Regions from separate parts of the Exiguobacterium sp. s57 genome, predicted to be linked through region 1. Evidence: predicted binding sites of a transcription regulator. Region 1 holds the regulator's gene; each other region holds the start of a gene.
The links. The regulator LexA, encoded in region 1, represses DNA repair genes until DNA is damaged. The targets are predictions, from matches to a motif close to CGAACATATGTTCG.
Positions count from the first base shown of each region.

Region 1 (6,030 bases):
GAACGAACGGATTTGATTCAGTCGGTGACGTTCCGTGACCGTGACAAGATGATCGCGTTTTGTCAAAGCATCCAAATGGCATCTCCTGTAAATGCACATGCATTACCTGTGCCGGCCTATATGCCGGGTTATGAAGATGATGTCATCATGGCGGCGGGGACATTCATTCAAGGCTCGTCCATCGAACTTTCGGCTGATGGACCACTTCGAGCACCATACACAGCGTACGTCCAAGGTGGTCTGACGTATGCTCACGTAAAGGTCGCTTTGATGTTGGCGTTGAGCCAATTACACGGCAAGGGCTTAGTAGCATTCGACGAGCAAAATCAGTCAACGCATTTGTAACTGTTCTGTCATGTTAACTTTGTTAACATCTATTGACAGGATTGTTGTCATGTATTATTCTCACATTGTGAGACAGAAAAGGAGGGGTAAGGATGGCCGATCAATTTCGTCGCTCCAACCCGTTGTTTCCGATTGGAATCGTCCAAGATTTGACGCAGCTGACTGGTAGGCAGATTCGGTATTATGAAGAACAGGGTCTGGTTTCTCCTAGTCGGACAGAATCGAAACGACGACTTTATTCCTTTAATGATGTCGAACGTCTACTCGCAATCAAGGATTACATTGACCAAGGTTTTAACTTGGCAGCGATTCGCCATATGTTAGAGCAAGAAGGTGGAAAAGGAGCAGAAACGTCCGCTCCGGCTACACCGGTTGATGAAACTCCGAAGATTTCAGAAAAAGAGTTACATCATTTGTTGAAAACACAGCTTCAAGAAGCCGGTCGCTTCAATAAGACGTCGCTCATTCAAGGCGAGCTTTCTCGTTTTTATCGATAACGCCGCACACATCAACCATTACGCAATGTGAGAGGGGACATTTTACCATGGCCAGAAAAACGTTCACAAAAGAAGACATTAAACGCATCGCACAAGAGGAAGACGTACGCTTTATTCGTCTTCAATTCACGGACATCCTCGGAACAATCAAAAACGTCGAGGTGCCGATCAGCCAATTGGACAAAGCACTTGATAACAAAATGATGTTCGATGGATCGTCAATCGAAGGATTCGTCCGCATCGAGGAATCAGACATGTACTTGTATCCAGACCTCAACACATGGGTTGTCTTCCCGTGGACAAATGGCAGCGGAAAAGTCGCTCGCTTAATTTGTGATATTTATAACCCAGACGGGACACCGTTCAGCGGTGACCCACGCGGTACACTCAAACGTAACCTTGAAAAGATGCAAAAGCTTGGCTTCTCAGCGTTCAACGTTGGACCAGAGCCAGAGTTCTTCTTGTTCAAGAAAGACGCTTCAGGTCGTCCGACACTTGAGCTCAACGACCAAGGTGGATACTTCGACTTGGCACCAGTTGACCTTGGTGAGAACTGCCGTAAAGAAATCGTCATCGAACTTGAGAACATGGGCTTCGAAATCGAAGCGTCACACCATGAAGTCGCACCAGGACAACACGAAATCGACTTCAAATACGCCGATGCTGTCACAACGGCAGATAACATCCAAACGTTCAAACTCGTCGTCAAGACGATCGCTGCGAAGTATGGTCTTCACGCGACATTCATGCCTAAGCCACTCTTTGGTGTGAACGGTTCAGGAATGCACGCGAACATGTCACTCTTCAAAGGCGACACGAACGTCTTCTACGATCCGAACGGCGACATGGAACTTTCTGACACAGCTCGCGCGTTCACAGCTGGTATCTTGGAGCACGCTCGTGCCTTCACTGCAGTTTGTAACCCGACTGTGAACTCATACAAGCGTCTCGTACCAGGCTACGAAGCACCTTGCTACGTTGCATGGAGCGCACGCAACCGTTCACCGCTCGTACGTGTGCCAGCAGCACGTGGTCTCTCGACTCGTATCGAAGTACGTTCGGTTGACCCGGCAGCGAACCCGTATCTCGCACTTGCTGCGCTCTTAGCTTCAGGTCTTGACGGAATCGAAAAAGATTTGAATGCACCAAAACCAATCGACAGCAACATCTACGTGATGGACAAACCTGAGCGTGTAGCGAACGGAATCGACGATCTTCCGGCGACACTCTTTGACGCACTCGAAGTCCTTCGTGCAGACAAGGTCGTCATGGAATCGCTCGGTGAACACATTGGTGAACATTTCCTCGAGTTAAAAGAAATCGAGTGGGATATGTTCCGTATGCAAGTAACAGAGTGGGAACGAGATCAGTACTTGACGCTCTACTAATAGAAGAAATATGCAAAAGAGCAATGAATGACTTTCCTCAGAAGTGTCGTTCATTGCTCTTTTTTGTTGAGTTTCAGATGAAGCAGAAATGTAAAAGGATCACCTCCACGAGCGTGGAAGTGATCCTTTGTTAGTTAAAACGCTTTTTTTAAAAACGTTGATGTGTAGTCGAGTGTCGTATGGAGTGTCGTCGCGAAGACGAGTCCTAGAAAGAAAGACATGCCATGAACGTCCACCCATGAGCGAATTTCCGTTTCGTATGCCGTGAATGGTAAGAGAAGCACCAATGGGAAACCGATATATACAATCCGAATCACATCGCTCAAACCAGGAAAATGCGATAGTAGAGAGCGATGCGGCATAAGTTTCACATATGGGAGCCAAATCAATTTGAGTGGTCCCCATCGATAATACGCATCTGATTTTAAATCGAGGTCCGGGGAGAGCCAGAGCGTTCCAATAATCGCACCGATTATGAATGCGAGCGGGACGTCTAAATCAATAAAAGGCGTGGCAACCGCAAGTGCGCCGGTTGCCACGAGATTCGTACGGGTATGGGTCTTACCGCTAGCCATTAATGAATTGTCCGGTATACGCCGATAACTTTCCCTAAAATTGAGACGTTGTCAAAATACATCGCTTCTAACTCGTCGTTTTCCGGTTGAAGACGGACTTTTGAAGCTTCCTTATAAATACGCTTCACAGTCGCCTCGCCCTCTTCTGTCATGGCGACGACAATCTCTCCATTGTCGGCAGTGCTCTGTTGGCGGACGAGCACACGGTCTCCGTCCAAAATCCCTGCATTGATCATTGAATCTCCAGAAACGGACAGCATATAGACGTTATCTGAACCAACGATATGTGCCGGAAGAGGGAAGTGCTCTTCCACGTTTTCGATGGCGGTGATCGGTGTCCCCGCGGTGACTTTCCCGATGACCGGAACGTACATGACGGACTCTTGCTCCTCCATTGTGGATGCATCTTCACTCAGAATTTCAATTGCACGGGGCTTCGTCTTATCCCGACGAATCAAACCGCGTTTCTCTAGGCGATCTAGATGACCATGTACGGTCGAACTAGAGGCAAGACCGACTGCTTCTCCAATCTCACGAACAGAGGGTGGATAGCCTTTTGCCCGAACTTCGTCTTTGATGAAATCAAGAATTTGTTGTTGTCGCGCTGACATTTTTTTCATTATGTTCACCTCGATATAATCGAATAAACTGCAATCGCATCCTATTCTTTATGTATTTAGTGTAACACAAGAACACATGAGCGTACAAACATTCGTTCGTTATTTTCCCTTGACCGAACACGAGTTCTTGTTTTATGATAAGAACAGATAAACGAACAAACGTTCTAACGAACATACATTCTTATACAGGAGGTAAGGGAATCATGAAAGATACACTCAACGGAATCATTTTAGTCGGAATGCTCTTAGTCGGGATGTTCGCCTTTTATTTAGCTGGGGAGGTGCGTGGGGGAACGACACCAGTTGAACCGATCATGACATCGGAACGTACGATTGAAGAAGAGGTCGCCTATGTCGAGGCAGAGTCGATTGAAGCGCAAATCATGGCAGAGCGAGAAGAACATAATGAACGAAAAACAAAATGGTATGCCGCTGAGTGATCGTTCAGCATTGCGAACCGTTCTCAAACTGTGTATCGTAAGGAATGAATGCGATGAAAGGGAGTGATGCGATGCGAGTCGTCATCTATTGTCGGGTATCGACGAACAAGTCTACCCAAGAGACATCACTCAGTCGGCAAGTCGAAGAATTACAAGAACTAGCTTCGCGTTTAGGGGCCGACATTATAGATGTCATCACAGAACAAGAGAGCGGTTATGAAGTTAATCGACAGGGGCTGCTCAATTTACTTGACCACGTATCGACATCTCAGTTGGATGCCGTGCTCGTCACCGATGACAGTCGTTTAGGACGAGGAAATGCCAAAATTGCGATACTACACACATTAATGAAGCATGATGTGCGATTGTTGACGATGCAGTCGACTTCGGATTACGTTGTTTCTGATGCTGAGAAGATGGTGTTAGAGATTGTTAGTGTCGTCGAAGAGTATCAACGGAAAATTCATAACGCGAAGATTTCCCGCGGAATGCGTCGTGCGGTCGCCAACGGTTTCAATCCACAACGTAATATTGAGAACAATGATCAAGGTGGCCGACATCGGATTGAAGTTCCGATTGAAGAGATTATTCAATTGCGCGAGCGGGGGTTGACGTTTGCCGAGATTGCGGCGACACTTCGCGGATTCGGATACGAAGTATCAAAAGCGACGGTCAACCGACGCTATCTCGAACACCGGTCAGTTGCTGAAACTTGATTCTTCCTCTCTGATTTTGTAAAGTAGAAGAACAAATTCACGAGAGAGGGGGCGAGTCATATGTTAGCACCCGGACAATTGGAGCGAATCAATTTCCTCGCCAACAAAGCGAAGACAGAAGGACTATCTCAAGAAGAGATGAACGAACAACAAGACTTGCGTCAAGAATATTTGAAGGCGTTCCGTCAATCTTTCAAGTCTCAAATGATGGGCATGAAAGTCGTTGACCCAGAAGGAAACGACGTCACGCCAGAGAAATTGAAAGAAGAACAAAAACGCCATCGTGGTGAGTGATGCTGAATGCACATCCTATTTCGCATAGGATGTGCATTTTTGTTATACACGAACAATCATCAGACGAACGGATTGCGTTCTTTTTCATGCAATTGAAGGAAACGATTTCATATAATGTGTTATACTAATTAATTAGTTGTGACACACGAATGAGTATGATAGAATATGACGGGTAGAAAACCTTCTTAACACAGAGAGGATGAAATTAGTGGAAACAACTACTAAAGAATTATTAGCGATTAACTCGATTCGGACGCTCTCAATCGATGCGGTCCAAAAAGCAAACTCTGGTCACCCAGGAATGCCGATGGGGGCTGCACCGATGGCGTTTACACTTTGGACAGACAAAATGCGTCACAACCCGAAAAACCCGAACTGGTTCAACCGCGACCGTTTCGTGCTTTCTGCGGGTCATGGATCGATGCTCTTGTACTCGCTCCTTCACTTGTCTGGATATGATTTGTCAATGGACGACCTTAAATCATTCCGTCAAATGGACTCGAAGACACCAGGTCACCCAGAGTATCGTCACACGGCTGGGGTAGATGCGACAACGGGACCACTTGGACAAGGGATCGCGATGGCTGTCGGGATGGCCATGGCAGAAAAGCACTTAGAAGCGACTTACAACCGCGACAAGTTCAACGTCGTTGACCACTACACATTTGGAATTTGCGGAGACGGGGACTTAATGGAAGGTGTCTCGGCGGAAGCGGCATCACTCGCTGGTCACTTGAAACTTGGTAAACTCGTTGTCCTTTACGATTCAAACGACATCTCACTCGATGGTGACCTTCACAAGTCATTCTCTGAGAGCGTTGAAGACCGTTTCAACGCCTATGGATGGCAAGTCATTCGTGTCGAAGATGGAACAGATATCGATTCAATCGCAAAAGCAATTGATGCAGCGAAAGCTGAGACGTCGAAACCGACATTGATTGAAGTCAAGACGGTGATCGGATTCGGTTCACCGAACAAGTCAGGGAAGTCGGCTTCGCACGGGGCACCACTTGGAGATGCTGAAATCGAATTGACGAAACAGTTCTACAAATGGGAAGGCGAGTCGTTCTACGTTCCAAACGAAGTATACGACTTGTTCAATGAGAAAGTGGTCGAGCCCGGCGCGAAGTACGAGTCAGACTGGAACGAGCTCGT
Region 1 is NZ_JACSKR010000001.1:546,212-552,241, reverse strand. It holds gene KNO98_RS02835 (methionine gamma-lyase family protein) at 1-345, shown strand, start outside; gene KNO98_RS02830 (MerR family transcriptional regulator) at 438-842, shown strand; gene glnA (type I glutamate--ammonia ligase) at 890-2,230, shown strand; gene KNO98_RS02820 (metal-binding protein) at 2,365-2,805, opposite strand; gene lexA (transcriptional repressor LexA) at 2,805-3,425, opposite strand; gene KNO98_RS02810 (hypothetical protein) at 3,629-3,865, shown strand; gene KNO98_RS02805 (YneB family resolvase-like protein) at 3,937-4,581, shown strand; gene KNO98_RS02800 (DUF896 domain-containing protein) at 4,642-4,875, shown strand; gene tkt (transketolase) at 5,075-6,030, shown strand, end outside.

Region 2 (6,030 bases), 400 kb from region 1:
GAGGTCTTTCCCTTGGTTATTCGCCATGACGACCGGTTTGCCATTGATTGTCCCTTTCGTCATGTCGACGTTCGGGAACGAGGCGAACATACCTTTCGCATCTGGGAAGCGACCGTGTTGATGCCCTGTCATGACCATGTCGAGTCCGTCAATCTTCGTGAGCGCGTAACCGACGTTCTCCTCGCTGTCGAGTTGCTCGTCTGCGAGGGCTGCACTTTCACCGATACCTGAATGCGCGAGGGCGACGACGACGTCCGCTCCCTGGTCTTTCAATTTTTGTACCGCTTCACGTGCCGAAGGGATGATATCCTCTGTCGTCACACGACCTTGAAGGTTCCCCGAATCCCATGACATGATTTTCGGAGGGACGACTCCAAATACACCGACTTTGATCGTATGTGTTTCCCCATCCATGTCTGTAACCGTTCGTTCGATGATTTGGACCTCTTGTCCATCCACGTTGAACTTCGAGACGATCGGGTTGCCTTCTAGATCGTTGACGTTCGAGTTGACGAAGCGAAGTTTCCCTTTTGACCCTTCCATCGCGTTGTATAGGAAGTCGAGACCAAAGTTGAATTCATGGTTCCCGAGTGTGACGGCATCGTAGTTCAATGCGGCCATCGCCTTGTACATCGGATGTTCAAACACTTCATTTTTTCCGGCTTGGCTCTCACGGACGTAATCGCCAAACGGTGTCCCCTGAATCGTATCCCCGTTATCGAACAAGAACGTGTTCGTTTCCCCAGCGGCTGTACGATGTTCATTGATGAGTGTCGCGACTTTCGTCAACCCGATCGTGTTGTCGACCTTGTCTTGGAAGTAGTCGTAGTTCGTGATGTTCGTATGTAAGTCTGTCGTCTCTAAGAAACGGAGCTTGACGATATCCTCGTCCACTTCTGCCAAGACGTTCGGTGCCTGTAGCGGCAAAACGGTTGGTAACACGAGCGCGGTCGCGATCGACCATTTCAATGCGGTTTTCATGTGATTGTCCCCTTTTTTTGGCTGATAATTGTCTAACCATATTCAATATAACACCAGCCGTCTTTCCCTCCTATTACATTTTTGTATAAAAATAGACCTAATTTCCTTTACAGAAATCAGGTCTATTCTCCTATCATTGTTTAATACGAACGCTGAACGGTCCATCGCCCTCAATTTCTTCAAACGTGACCGATACCGGGTACGCATGTTTACCATGGACTGGCTCTTCAAGACGAATCATCGTGAAGCCGATTACGTCCTCGCCACTTACGAGTTCAAGCGGGAGTTTCTCGACGTTCAAGTGGCGGTCGTACCCGTTGCGGAGGAGAATCGTCGCCGTGACGTTCGTCTCTTCTTTCTCTACCGAGACGAGCATCAAATTGAACTCGTTCTCCCCGACCGGTGGCGTCGAGATATTCGTCCGCATGAGCTGTTGCCATGCTCGTTTCGAGAATGTCGCTTCTTCTTCCGGTGATACGAGTTGTAGCGGGTCAATCGGGTTCATTTGGAAGACGAGTCGGAGCGAGTCGTACGACTCCACCTCGCCGAACATCTCATCCAAGAAGAAGTCCAAGTAGACCGGCTTGCTCGTCCACGCTTCAAAGCTCGGCAGTTCAGAACGCCCTAGTACCTTCCGTCCGATCGGGACGTTATTCGCGTCCAACAAGAGGACCGGCAACTCGTTGATCTCGAACGAGCTCGGAAGCGTATTGCGGAACAACGCCACGATTGACAAGTCATGTCCGAGCGACTCGGCATTCAACAACTCGATCGAGAGCTGGTTGTCGAGAAGTGCGGGAAGTCGTTTCGCGTGGTAACGGAAGACGTACTCATCCTCTTTCGGAATCCCCATCGCATCGTCGATGACGAGCGTCAATTGGCGTCCTTCCTCTTTATTTCCTGTCTCGATTTGTTTACGTTTACGAAATCCTAACATTATACTTCCTCCTCTGCCATCTCTGCAAAGTAGCGGTCGAGCTGGCATAGTTCCGTCGTGACATCCCGTGCGATATTGATATACGTCTGTTCGAAGATTTCAAGTCCTTCTTTTCCGAACTGACGGCTCGGGTCTTCCTGACCGTAGCTACGAAGACCGATCCCTTCTTTCAATCCGCTCATCGTCGTCAAATGATCCGTCCACTTCATGTCGACGGCGCGGAGAAGCGACTCTTTCGCGAAGAGGACGATGTCGTCCTGTTCGAGGCGTGACGCCGTCGTAGTGATGATTGTCTCCATCCAGTCGTTTAAGGCATCCTTCAGTTCACGCGTATCCGCGATGTCATTTGCCCATGTCGGCTCCTGCATCGTCAAGTAGCGCAAGTCTTCTTTCAACTCATCGATCGGCCATTCCTCAGGCACGAGTTCATCCGACACATGCATGTCGATGCTGTTCTCGAGGGCGAGACGCATCATGCCGAGGACGTTTTTCGTAATGGCATCCGCATCGGCGTTGACGGCCTGGTTACGAATCGTATAGATGATATTCCGCTGCTCGTTCAAGACGTCATCGAGTTTGAACAAGTAGTCCCGAATCGAGACGCCGAGTCCTTCAATCGTCGTCTGCGCATATTCGATGATCTCGATCGCATCTTTCGTTGAGACCTCACCTGTCGCGCTCGGCTTCAACTTCTTCTCCACGCGTTCTAACTTTTGCGCCGCATAGCGTTTCACGATCTCATCTTCGAGCGAGACGAAGAACTCGGTCGCACCCGGGTCGCCTTGACGTCCCGAACGACCGCGGAGCTGGTTGTCGACACGTTTTGACTCGTGGCGCTCCGTCCCGATGACGAAGAGACCGCTCGCTTCCTTCGCTTTTGCGTCGAGCGTGATGTCCGTCCCGCGTCCGGCCATGTTCGTTGCGATCGTCACTTTGCCGAATTGACCGGCGTCTGCGATGATGTCCGCTTCCTGTGCGACCGTCTTCGCGTTCAACACGTCATGCTCGATCCGCTTCTTCTTCAAGTGCTTGCTGATCGCTTCTGACTGTGCGATCGAGGTCGTCCCGATCAACACCGGACGTCCCATCGCATGAAGTTCCGCCACTTTTTCAGTGACCGCCGCATACTTTTGCTCGGTCGTCATGAAGATGCGGTCCGGATGGTCAACACGCTGACGCTCGCGGTTCGTCGGCACTTGGACGACGTCCATGTTGTACGTCTTCAAAAACTCTTGGCGTGACGTCTGGGCCGTCCCCGTCATCCCACCGACGAGCGGATACATGCGGAAATAGTGCTGGATCGTAATTTCCGCCGTCGTCTTGTTCTCCTCGGTGATCGTGACGCCTTCTTTCGCCTCGAGCGCCTGATGCAACCCTTCCGACAAGCTCCGCCCTTCCATGATGCGTCCCGTAAACAAATCGATCAGTTCAATCTTGTCTTCACGGACGATATAGTCGACGTCGAGCTCGAACAAGACGTTCGCCCGGAGCGCCTGGACGAGATAGTGATAGAGCACCTGATGTGAGGCGCTGAACAGATTGTCGATGGCGAACAGCTCTTCAATCTTGACGATTCCTTCTTCCGTGAACGTCGCAGATCTCGACTCGAGGTCGACCTCGTAATCGGTCTCACCGAACTCGGAAATGATCTGTTGCGCCAATTGTTTCAACCGAATGTGCGATCGGTCCTTTTGCGCGATGATGAGCGGTGTCTTCGCCTCATCGATCAAGATGCTGTCGACTTCATCGACGATTGCGAAATGGAACGGGCGTTGGACCCGTTCTTCCGGCTTATGGACAAGGTTGTCACGCAAGTAGTCGAATCCGAACTCCGTCCCGACCCCATACGTGATGTCTGCCTGATACGCAGAACGCTTCTCGTCCGCCTCGATGTCTGGTACGTTCAAGCCGACCGTCAACCCGAGGAAGTCATGAATCTTCCCGATCTGTTCAGCGTCACGTCTCGCCAAATAATCGTTCACCGTGATGACATGGACGCCTTTTCCTTCGAGTGCTTTGACGTAACTCGGTAAGGCGGCGACGAGCGTCTTCCCTTCCCCGGTCGGCATCTCCGAGATGTTCCCTTCGAGGAGGGCAAATCCACCGATGAGCTGGACGTCATAGTGACGCATGCCGAGCACACGAACCGACGCTTCTCGGACGAGAGCGAACCCTTCTTCCGCGATGTCATCCACTTTCTTTCCATCCAAGAGACGTGCTTTGAGCGTCTCCGTATATGTACGCATCTCGTCATCCGAGAGGGCTTTCATCGTTGTCTCTAATCCATTAATACGCGCGACCCGTCGTTCATACGCTTTCAAACGCCGGCTTTGATCATTCGTTAACTGTTTTACAAATTGGATCACACTAATAGCCTCCATCTTTCTATCAATTCATCACTTACATACTCGTCTATTATAACGAAAATCGAACCAATTCGGATACTTTTTTACGAAAACTTCCTAAAAGTTGGTTTTTAGACACGTGAAAACCTATAAATTTTGGGTAATTTTCAAAAAATCTTTGTAAAAATATTTTCAATTCACTATTTGAGATGACGTGAGACCGTGTTACGATGAAAAAAACAGAACATTTGTTCGTAAAAAGGAGTGGTGACGATGCGCAGACGAATCTTTTGTATCGACAGCGTCTCGTTCTATGCCAGTTGTGAGTGTGCCGCGCGCAACAAAAATCCTTATCACACGAAGCTCGTCGTCCTCTCGAACCTCCGGGACAGCGGGGCGCTCGTCCTCGCTACGACCCCGAAGATGAAACAGCTCGGCATCAAGACCGGGTCACGTCGCTTCCACATCGACCGCCTCCCGTGGCACGAACGGCAAGACGTCCTCTATGCCGAGGCGCGGATGAGTCATTATTTGAACGTTTCCATCCAAATCATCCACATCCTTCATCAGTTCGCCCCGCCCGAGGCGATTCGCGTCTATTCGATTGACGAGACGCTCGTCGACATGACCGGGACGGAGCGACTGTTCGGAAGTGACGAGCACGTCGCCCACCTCATGCGTGCGACGATTTTTCGCTATACAGGGATTCCCGTCACCATCGGCATCGGACCGAACAACGTCCTCGCCAAGCTCGTCCTCGATTTGCATGCGAAAAAGAAGGGTGTCGCCACGTGCCTTCTCCAAGACGTCGAGCGACTGATTCACCCTGCCCCGATTGAGAAGATGTGGGGCGTCGGGACGAAGATGGCGGTCCATCTGCAGCGACTCGGCATTTTCACGATTGGGGATTTGACCCGCTATCCGCTCGAATCCCTTCATGAAAAGTTCGGTGTGATCGGTGCAGAACTTTGGCATCACGCCTGGGGCATCGACGAGTCGCCGACCATCCTGCCAGCGAGCTCCTTGTTCGGGGCGAAACGGACGCGACCGAAGTCGATCGGACACGGCATCACCCTCATGAAAGACTACACGACGTATTCCGCAATCCGGCTCGCCTTACAGGCGATCGCGGTCGAGGTCGGCATGCGGACACGGCAAGCGGGACTCGTCGGGGGGACGCTCCACCTCGGGGTGCGCTATACGCGAACGAGCGACCGGGGTGGCTTCAGTAAACAAAAGAAGCTCCCCCGCTTCACAGCGGACGAGCAAGAGTTTCTCCCCATCTTAGTGCAGCTATTTTTAGACGGCTGGGAAGAGACGGAGGCCGTCCGTTACGTCTCGGTCGCTCTCGGCAAGCTCGAGCCGCGGAGCGACCACGTCCAGTTATCGTTCTTCGAAGACGAATGGGCGAAGGCGAAACGGCTCGACTTCCTCGATTTGATTGACGGCTTGAACGTCCGGTTCGGTCGCGGCACGATCCGACCGGCATCGAGCCTACTAAAAGACAGTCCGCTCCGGACGCGCCAACGTTTAATCGGCGGACATAAACAAGGAGGCGATTCCTCATGAGCAAGACCCGCTATCGTGACCGGGGTGAGTTGAAATGGATCCCATTTCTCATGCCCGAGCACGTCGCCCTACTGAAACGTTATTATGCACAAATCCAAAAGATCGAACTGCCCGATTTGGATGAACAGCTCCTCTATCTCTGGCAGACCGAGCTCGAACGGGCCATCCGTGAAGGCGATCAGGTCGAAGTGACCTTGT
Region 2 is NZ_JACSKR010000001.1:946,905-952,934, forward strand. It holds gene KNO98_RS04830 (bifunctional 2',3'-cyclic-nucleotide 2'-phosphodiesterase/3'-nucleotidase) at 1-981, opposite strand, end outside; gene KNO98_RS04835 (SLAP domain-containing protein) at 1,115-1,918, opposite strand; gene secA2 (accessory Sec system translocase SecA2) at 1,918-4,284, opposite strand; gene KNO98_RS04845 (Y-family DNA polymerase) at 4,537-5,832, shown strand; gene KNO98_RS04850 (YolD-like family protein) at 5,829-6,030, shown strand, end outside.
Region 2: the regulator LexA is predicted to act here: its motif matches at 4,505-4,518, upstream of KNO98_RS04845 (Y-family DNA polymerase).

Region 3 (6,030 bases), on a different contig from region 1:
ATACATGCCAAGCCTCCTTTTAACACAATGATGATTTTATTAAATAATACCATGAGTATTGTATTAAAGTAAGCTGTTACGTTAATCGATTTCGAATTGATTTGAAATCACTAGATGGATATTAAACAAAAACACCATTCAGCCGAATGGTGTTCCTCGCGTGGCGCTAGACACGCCCACGCTCTTGCTTTTGACGTTGTCCTTACGCTCCGTGCCTCCCGTAAGAAAGGTCCAGGAACATAGAGATGCATGTTAAAGCAGCTCTTGTTATCGGGCCGTCAGGGAGGCAGCGGTGCGATGAGCGACTTCGCCACAAGGCGCTAGACGCTCACGCATGAGCCCGAATTAATATTCCTTCTCCCGTTTAATACATATTATTGATACTTTGACAGATTTTTTGAGAAGTTTTGACATGAAGCGATTATTATTTTTTCTCCATCATAAGACGAATTTCGGCCATTTTTCACCCAACATACTTCGCCTATTTAATCGAGACACGCGCATTGTGCTAGACAATTTAAATAACACTATATTGTATAGGCAACTTAGATGCTTACAGTCGCAATATGTCATTTAGGTTAGCTTCATAGAGATCTGCCTTAATGAGTATTGCCCCGCGTAGGTCAGCCTTGGTTAAATCAGCGAAGCGTAGATTAGCATCAACTAGGTCGACATAGCTTAGATTGGCTTCAACTAAATTAGCGTCACTTAAGTCTGCACCATTTAGTATTGTGCCCCGTAGATCAGCATTCGCTAGATTCGCTTCAACTAGATTAGCGTCACTTAAGTCTGCTGCATATAAACTTGCGCCGCTTAAGTCTGCGTTATATAGTCTTGCCCACCTTAGATCAGCATTTGTTAGATTGGCTTCTTTTAAGTATGAGCCAAGTAGTTTCGTGGAACTTAGGTCAGCATTTGTCAAATTAGCATAGCTGAAGTTAGCTATACCTAGGTCAGCATAGTGTAGTCGTATGCCGCTTAGATTGGCTTCGATTAAAGATGCGCCAATTAGTTCAGAACGATATGCATGTGCACCTCTTAGATCTCCACCATTCAGTGAGGCAGCAAAGAGGTTCGTTTTAATTAAATTGGTTTCTCTTAAGGTTGCATCTCTTAAATTAGCGTGACTCATGTCTGTTTGATGGATGTTAGCGAAACTGAGGTCTGCTTCAATTAAACGTGTGTAATTTAGGTTGGCTTCAACTAAATCGGCTTCAACCAGTCTTGCGCCCGTTAGGTCGGCTTTCGTTAGATTTGCATGGCTTAGGTCAACGGCAACGAGGTTAGCAGAATGGAATCGTGTACCATGTAAATCTGCTTCAATGAAAGACGCGCCAGTTAATTCTGCATGATCTAATTGTGCATCCCTTAGGTCTGCACCATTTAACGATGTAGCAAATAGGTTCGCGCTAGTTAGGTTTGCTCCTTTTAGATTCGCATGGTCTAAATTCGAGAAGCTCAGATCAGCGTGATGGATGTTAGCAAAACTAAGGTCTGCATCAACTAAATTCACGTGCCTTAGGTCCGCGTCACTTAGGTTTGCGCAACTTAGATTCGCATAACTTAGGTTGGCTTCAACGAGATTGGCATTGTTTAACATGGCTTCAACAAGATTGGCGTGATGTAAGTCTGCGCCATTTAGTTTTGTGCCGCGTAAGTCAGCTTTTGTTAGGTTCGAATGGTGTAGGTCAGTGTCAACTAAGTTAGCGGAATGGAATCGTGCTCCAGTTAGATCTGCCTTGATTAAAGATGCACCAATTAGTTCGGCACTATCTATGTATGCATCCCTTAGGTCTACACCATTTAACGATGTAGCAAGTAGATTCGCTTTGGTTAGATTTGCTCCTTTTAGATTCGCTTTGGTTAGATCAGCAAAACTCAGATCTGCATGATTGATGTTAGCAAAACTAAGGTCTGCCTTCCTCAAATTCGCGTACCTTAAGTTAGCGTCACTTAGATTAGCACCGCTTAAGTCAGCGCGCTCGCCACCTACTTCTTTGATGAGCCATTTTCTATGCTTGGTTAGGATGTCACTGAGTTGCGAAGGGGTCAATTGCTTCATTAGTGGTTACTCCTGTAATTTTATCGTGTTACACACTGATCACATCGAAAGAATTGTTTTTCGTCACGGTATCTCAACAAAAACAATAAGTACCCATATGTTGAGGGTTAGACCTTCTCGATAGGTCCATTATAGTCGATGCGATAGTATCGATATAGAGGAATAAAATACTTTCCGAATGAAAAGACCATGCCTCTACTGCCTAATAAAAAGTCATCCACACACACTTAATTATTGAGCAGCTACTCCTCTATCATGTCTGATCCTTTTCAATTTTTATCTACCGTTTCCAAATATCCATATTTATGTGATTTACATCTTCCTCAACAACTCCTCAACCATTCATAAGAGAAAAAAATGTATACATGTATACCCATCGACAAGTATAATTGTATACATTTTGAAATAATCAGTTATGTACTTGAAGCATGTTCGTATTGAGGAAGACCGTCATCTGTTTCAATCGTTCCCCTTCTCTCACTTCACAAAGGATATCCATGCTTACTAACTCGAAGGCCTCAGGGTCGATGTCCATCCGTTCAGGAAGTCTTCTAATCAATACCTCTTTCATTTCTTTGATCGTTTGCTGGTCCAATGTGTGACTCATTTGAATCATCCTCTCCTGTTGATAGCTCAACGATACCTTGAATATGACCACTCGACATCTCGCCTTGTTTCATGTAAGCCCTGGGCTTGTTTGAAACAAGCCCAGGGCTTACGTAGGAAAAACGGCCATTTTCACCGAACAAGCACTCATTTTTCATTAATCCAAACATCGCAAATACACATTCATGAAAAAACAGAGCAACGCGATTTCTTTATGCCTTTGACTTCTCACCAAACCATTTGTTTTCGCCACGCGAAAACATTCCTTCTCCCGGATACGAATTCTGGATCCAGGCGAGAGCAACGCGAGTCGCCGAAACCGTCAAAGAAAAACGTATGTTTTTCCTCCTTGCCCTTACCGGACGGACCAGGACCGGTCCACCGGCCCGGCCCCATTTGGTTCAACCCATGTAGCCCCGCTGTTTCATACTGACGTACGACTCGTCCGCACCGAGGATGAGATGGTCGAGCACCGGGATGCCGATGAGGTCGCCCGCCTCATGTAAGCGTTCGGAGACGAGGATGTCCTCCCGGCTCGGGGTCGGGTCCCCGCTCGGATGTTGGTGACAGGCGATGATGCACGAGGCATTGTTCAAGATGGCGCATTTGAAGATTTCCCGCGGGTGGACGACACTCGAATTGACGCTCCCAACGTGCGCCCGATGGACGCCGATGACCCGATTCTTCGTGTTGAGCATGATGACGAGGAACACCTCCCGGTCATCATCCCCGATAAAGGATGCCCCGATTTGTCGGGCATTGTTGGGTGATTGGATGACTGCGTGCTCGAGGGCGACCATTTCCTTGCGAACCTCTTGTTTGATACGGATGACCTCGATGATTGACGATAGTTCCATGATGATTTGTCCCCTTTCGGATAAGCTGTCCTCAGAACGAACACCGTTGTGCGTCCTGTTGACGGGAACGCAGCGAGCGTCGGGAGACGGTGCAAGGGCGACCGCAGGGAGAGCCTCAAAAAAATGCGTAGAGCAAACGGAGGACCAGGCTTCCGTAGCCAACGAGCGAAAAGCCTTGCTTTGAGCCTAAAGCGAAGGAAGACGGGCCGGAGGGCGCGTCATTTTTTGACGTCCCTTGCACCGACGACCAGCGAGCTAGAGTACGGAAACAGGACGCACGGATGACGGTTTACGAAAAAAGACTGTTCAAACTTGATAGATCGGGTATAAAATGAGAACAAATGTTCGTTTTCATGAAAGGAGAACTGTGATGACGATGTATCGCGATCGAGGTGAACTGAAATGGATCCCATTTTTAATGCCGGAGCATCGTGCGCTGCTCACGAAATACTATAAAGAAATTCAAAAGATTGAGATGCCGGATATCGATGAACAAGTGCTGTCCATCTATGAAAACGTGTTGAACGATGCAATCTTTAGTGGGGATATGGTTGAGGTGAAGTATGTGGAGAAACAGGAGATGAAGCGGTTTAAGGGATTTGTACACCGGACGAACTATATGGAACGGACCGTCGAGCTAGCCAACGAGCGAGACGGGATTATCCATGTTCCATTCGAGGCGATTGTTTATGTAGAGCGGTCGATTGACTAACGCCCTAACGGTTGTTCGAAGTCTGATTCGCGAAACAAAGTATCGCTCCTCAATTTAAAAAAGAAAGAATATTTTCACTTTTACTCCATCCCGTCTCTTATTATGAGAACAAGGGGAATGAACGGTTTTATTATTTTGAGTACTTAAAAAAGTTCGAAAGAAAACTGGGCTCAAGTTTTTACTTGTCCTAAAAGTTTTGTGGTGTCTGTCCGAATCGTTAATGATGAACCAAGTACAACAATAAATTAGACCGAAACACCTTGTGCCTTAAACAAATCAAAGGCCGGCGTTGCCCTCAACTCTTCTACACTTTTTTGATGTGATTGAGTTATTGATCTTCTTACATTGGTCTAAATTAAAATGAATCTCTGTCGCTATGACAAAGCCGTCCAAATATTTTTTTATATGTTAAATTTTATTTTCTGAAAATATTAAAAAAATAGCCGATAAGTAATATATGGTTTTAGGATTTTAATAGAAAAGGAGAAATATTATGAAAAATCGAGTACAAAATCATATATCTGATGAAACTTTGAGGACTGAAAGAAGTAGGTACCATGTGTTGGTTCAAAATCAAATGCTAAAACAAAATTTTCATGAAAACCGCTACAAAAAAATAGCTTCATTTGTTTATGTAACTTTATTTTTAGGCGGATTCTTTACATGGTCTAGTTCTGGACCAGGAAGCAATATCTATTCTTTAGTCAATGGAATTGTAGATTATATTCGAACTTACATTCCGACTTTTAATAGTACAATCTTTGTATCCCTTATAGTAATTTCACTATTAACAATTGTTCCAATCGCACTAGTGAATGACACAAAGAAAATAAAAGTCAAAATTAATTTTCAATCCTTACTCCGTTATCAAACTCAAAAACGTTTATTCAATCAATTTATAAAACAAAAAATACAAGAAAAAGAAAATGTAGCGGTTAAAACAAATAATGACCTTTTAGAAATTATCGATAAAAAAAGTGACTATAATATAACATTCACTTCGAACGATTTTGAAAACTTTCTTGAAGAAGCTTATGAAAATTATGAAATTAATATCGGGATTGATTTTTTTAGTAATTTAGCAGATTTAATTCTGCTTAATCAATGTATTGAAAATACATTGATATTAAAAGACCTCGGAACCGATAGCACATATTCATTAAAAATTAACGGGAATATTTCCTTATTTTAAAAACAAAACTATTTATTGATCTGATTTTAATTTATAACCTTTATCAGGTACCTTCTAAATCAGCGGAAAAACACTAACAATCCATCGTTCACATTTCATATTTTTTAAAATCGGGTTGTTGAATGGCTTGCCAAAGCATAGGAATTCAAAACTTTATTGTTTCAAAACACAAAAAATCACAAGACCTAGACACGGTCTTGTGACTTTGATTTTTTAGCGAAGCTCTTGACTAAGTGGGATGACGGTCTCGTCTAACGTGATTCGCCATTCTCGTTTCATCGCCGGACCGTACTTTAATGGTAAAGCGTCAGGATTTTCTTCTTTATAACCTGCGAAGTCTTTACTATTGATGATGCCACCGATGTTTGGAATCGGGTCAGCGCCAATGTTGTATTGAACAGCCGAGGCGTATAGTTCTCTCTCCTCCACAAACCACGTCTTAGCAAAATCACGGACAGCTTGTTCGTAAGCAGCTGTGAAATAGCTTCGTTTCAGTGTGAAGATGTCATCTGCTTCAACTTCACCACTATCAATCGCATTTAATATCGATCGGTATACTTCTTTAACAACCTCAGACTTGTTCAACTTCTGAAGCGCCTTT
Region 3 is NZ_JACSKR010000007.1:50,648-56,677, forward strand. It holds gene KNO98_RS13715 (helix-turn-helix domain-containing protein) at 1-6, opposite strand, end outside; gene KNO98_RS13720 (pentapeptide repeat-containing protein) at 554-2,062, opposite strand; gene KNO98_RS13725 (hypothetical protein) at 2,472-2,669, opposite strand; gene KNO98_RS13730 (JAB domain-containing protein) at 3,070-3,525, opposite strand; gene KNO98_RS13735 (YolD-like family protein) at 3,896-4,237, shown strand; gene KNO98_RS13740 (hypothetical protein) at 4,731-5,429, shown strand; gene KNO98_RS13745 (type I restriction endonuclease subunit R, EcoR124 family) at 5,643-6,030, opposite strand, start outside.
Region 3: the regulator LexA is predicted to act here: its motif matches at 3,860-3,873, upstream of KNO98_RS13735 (YolD-like family protein).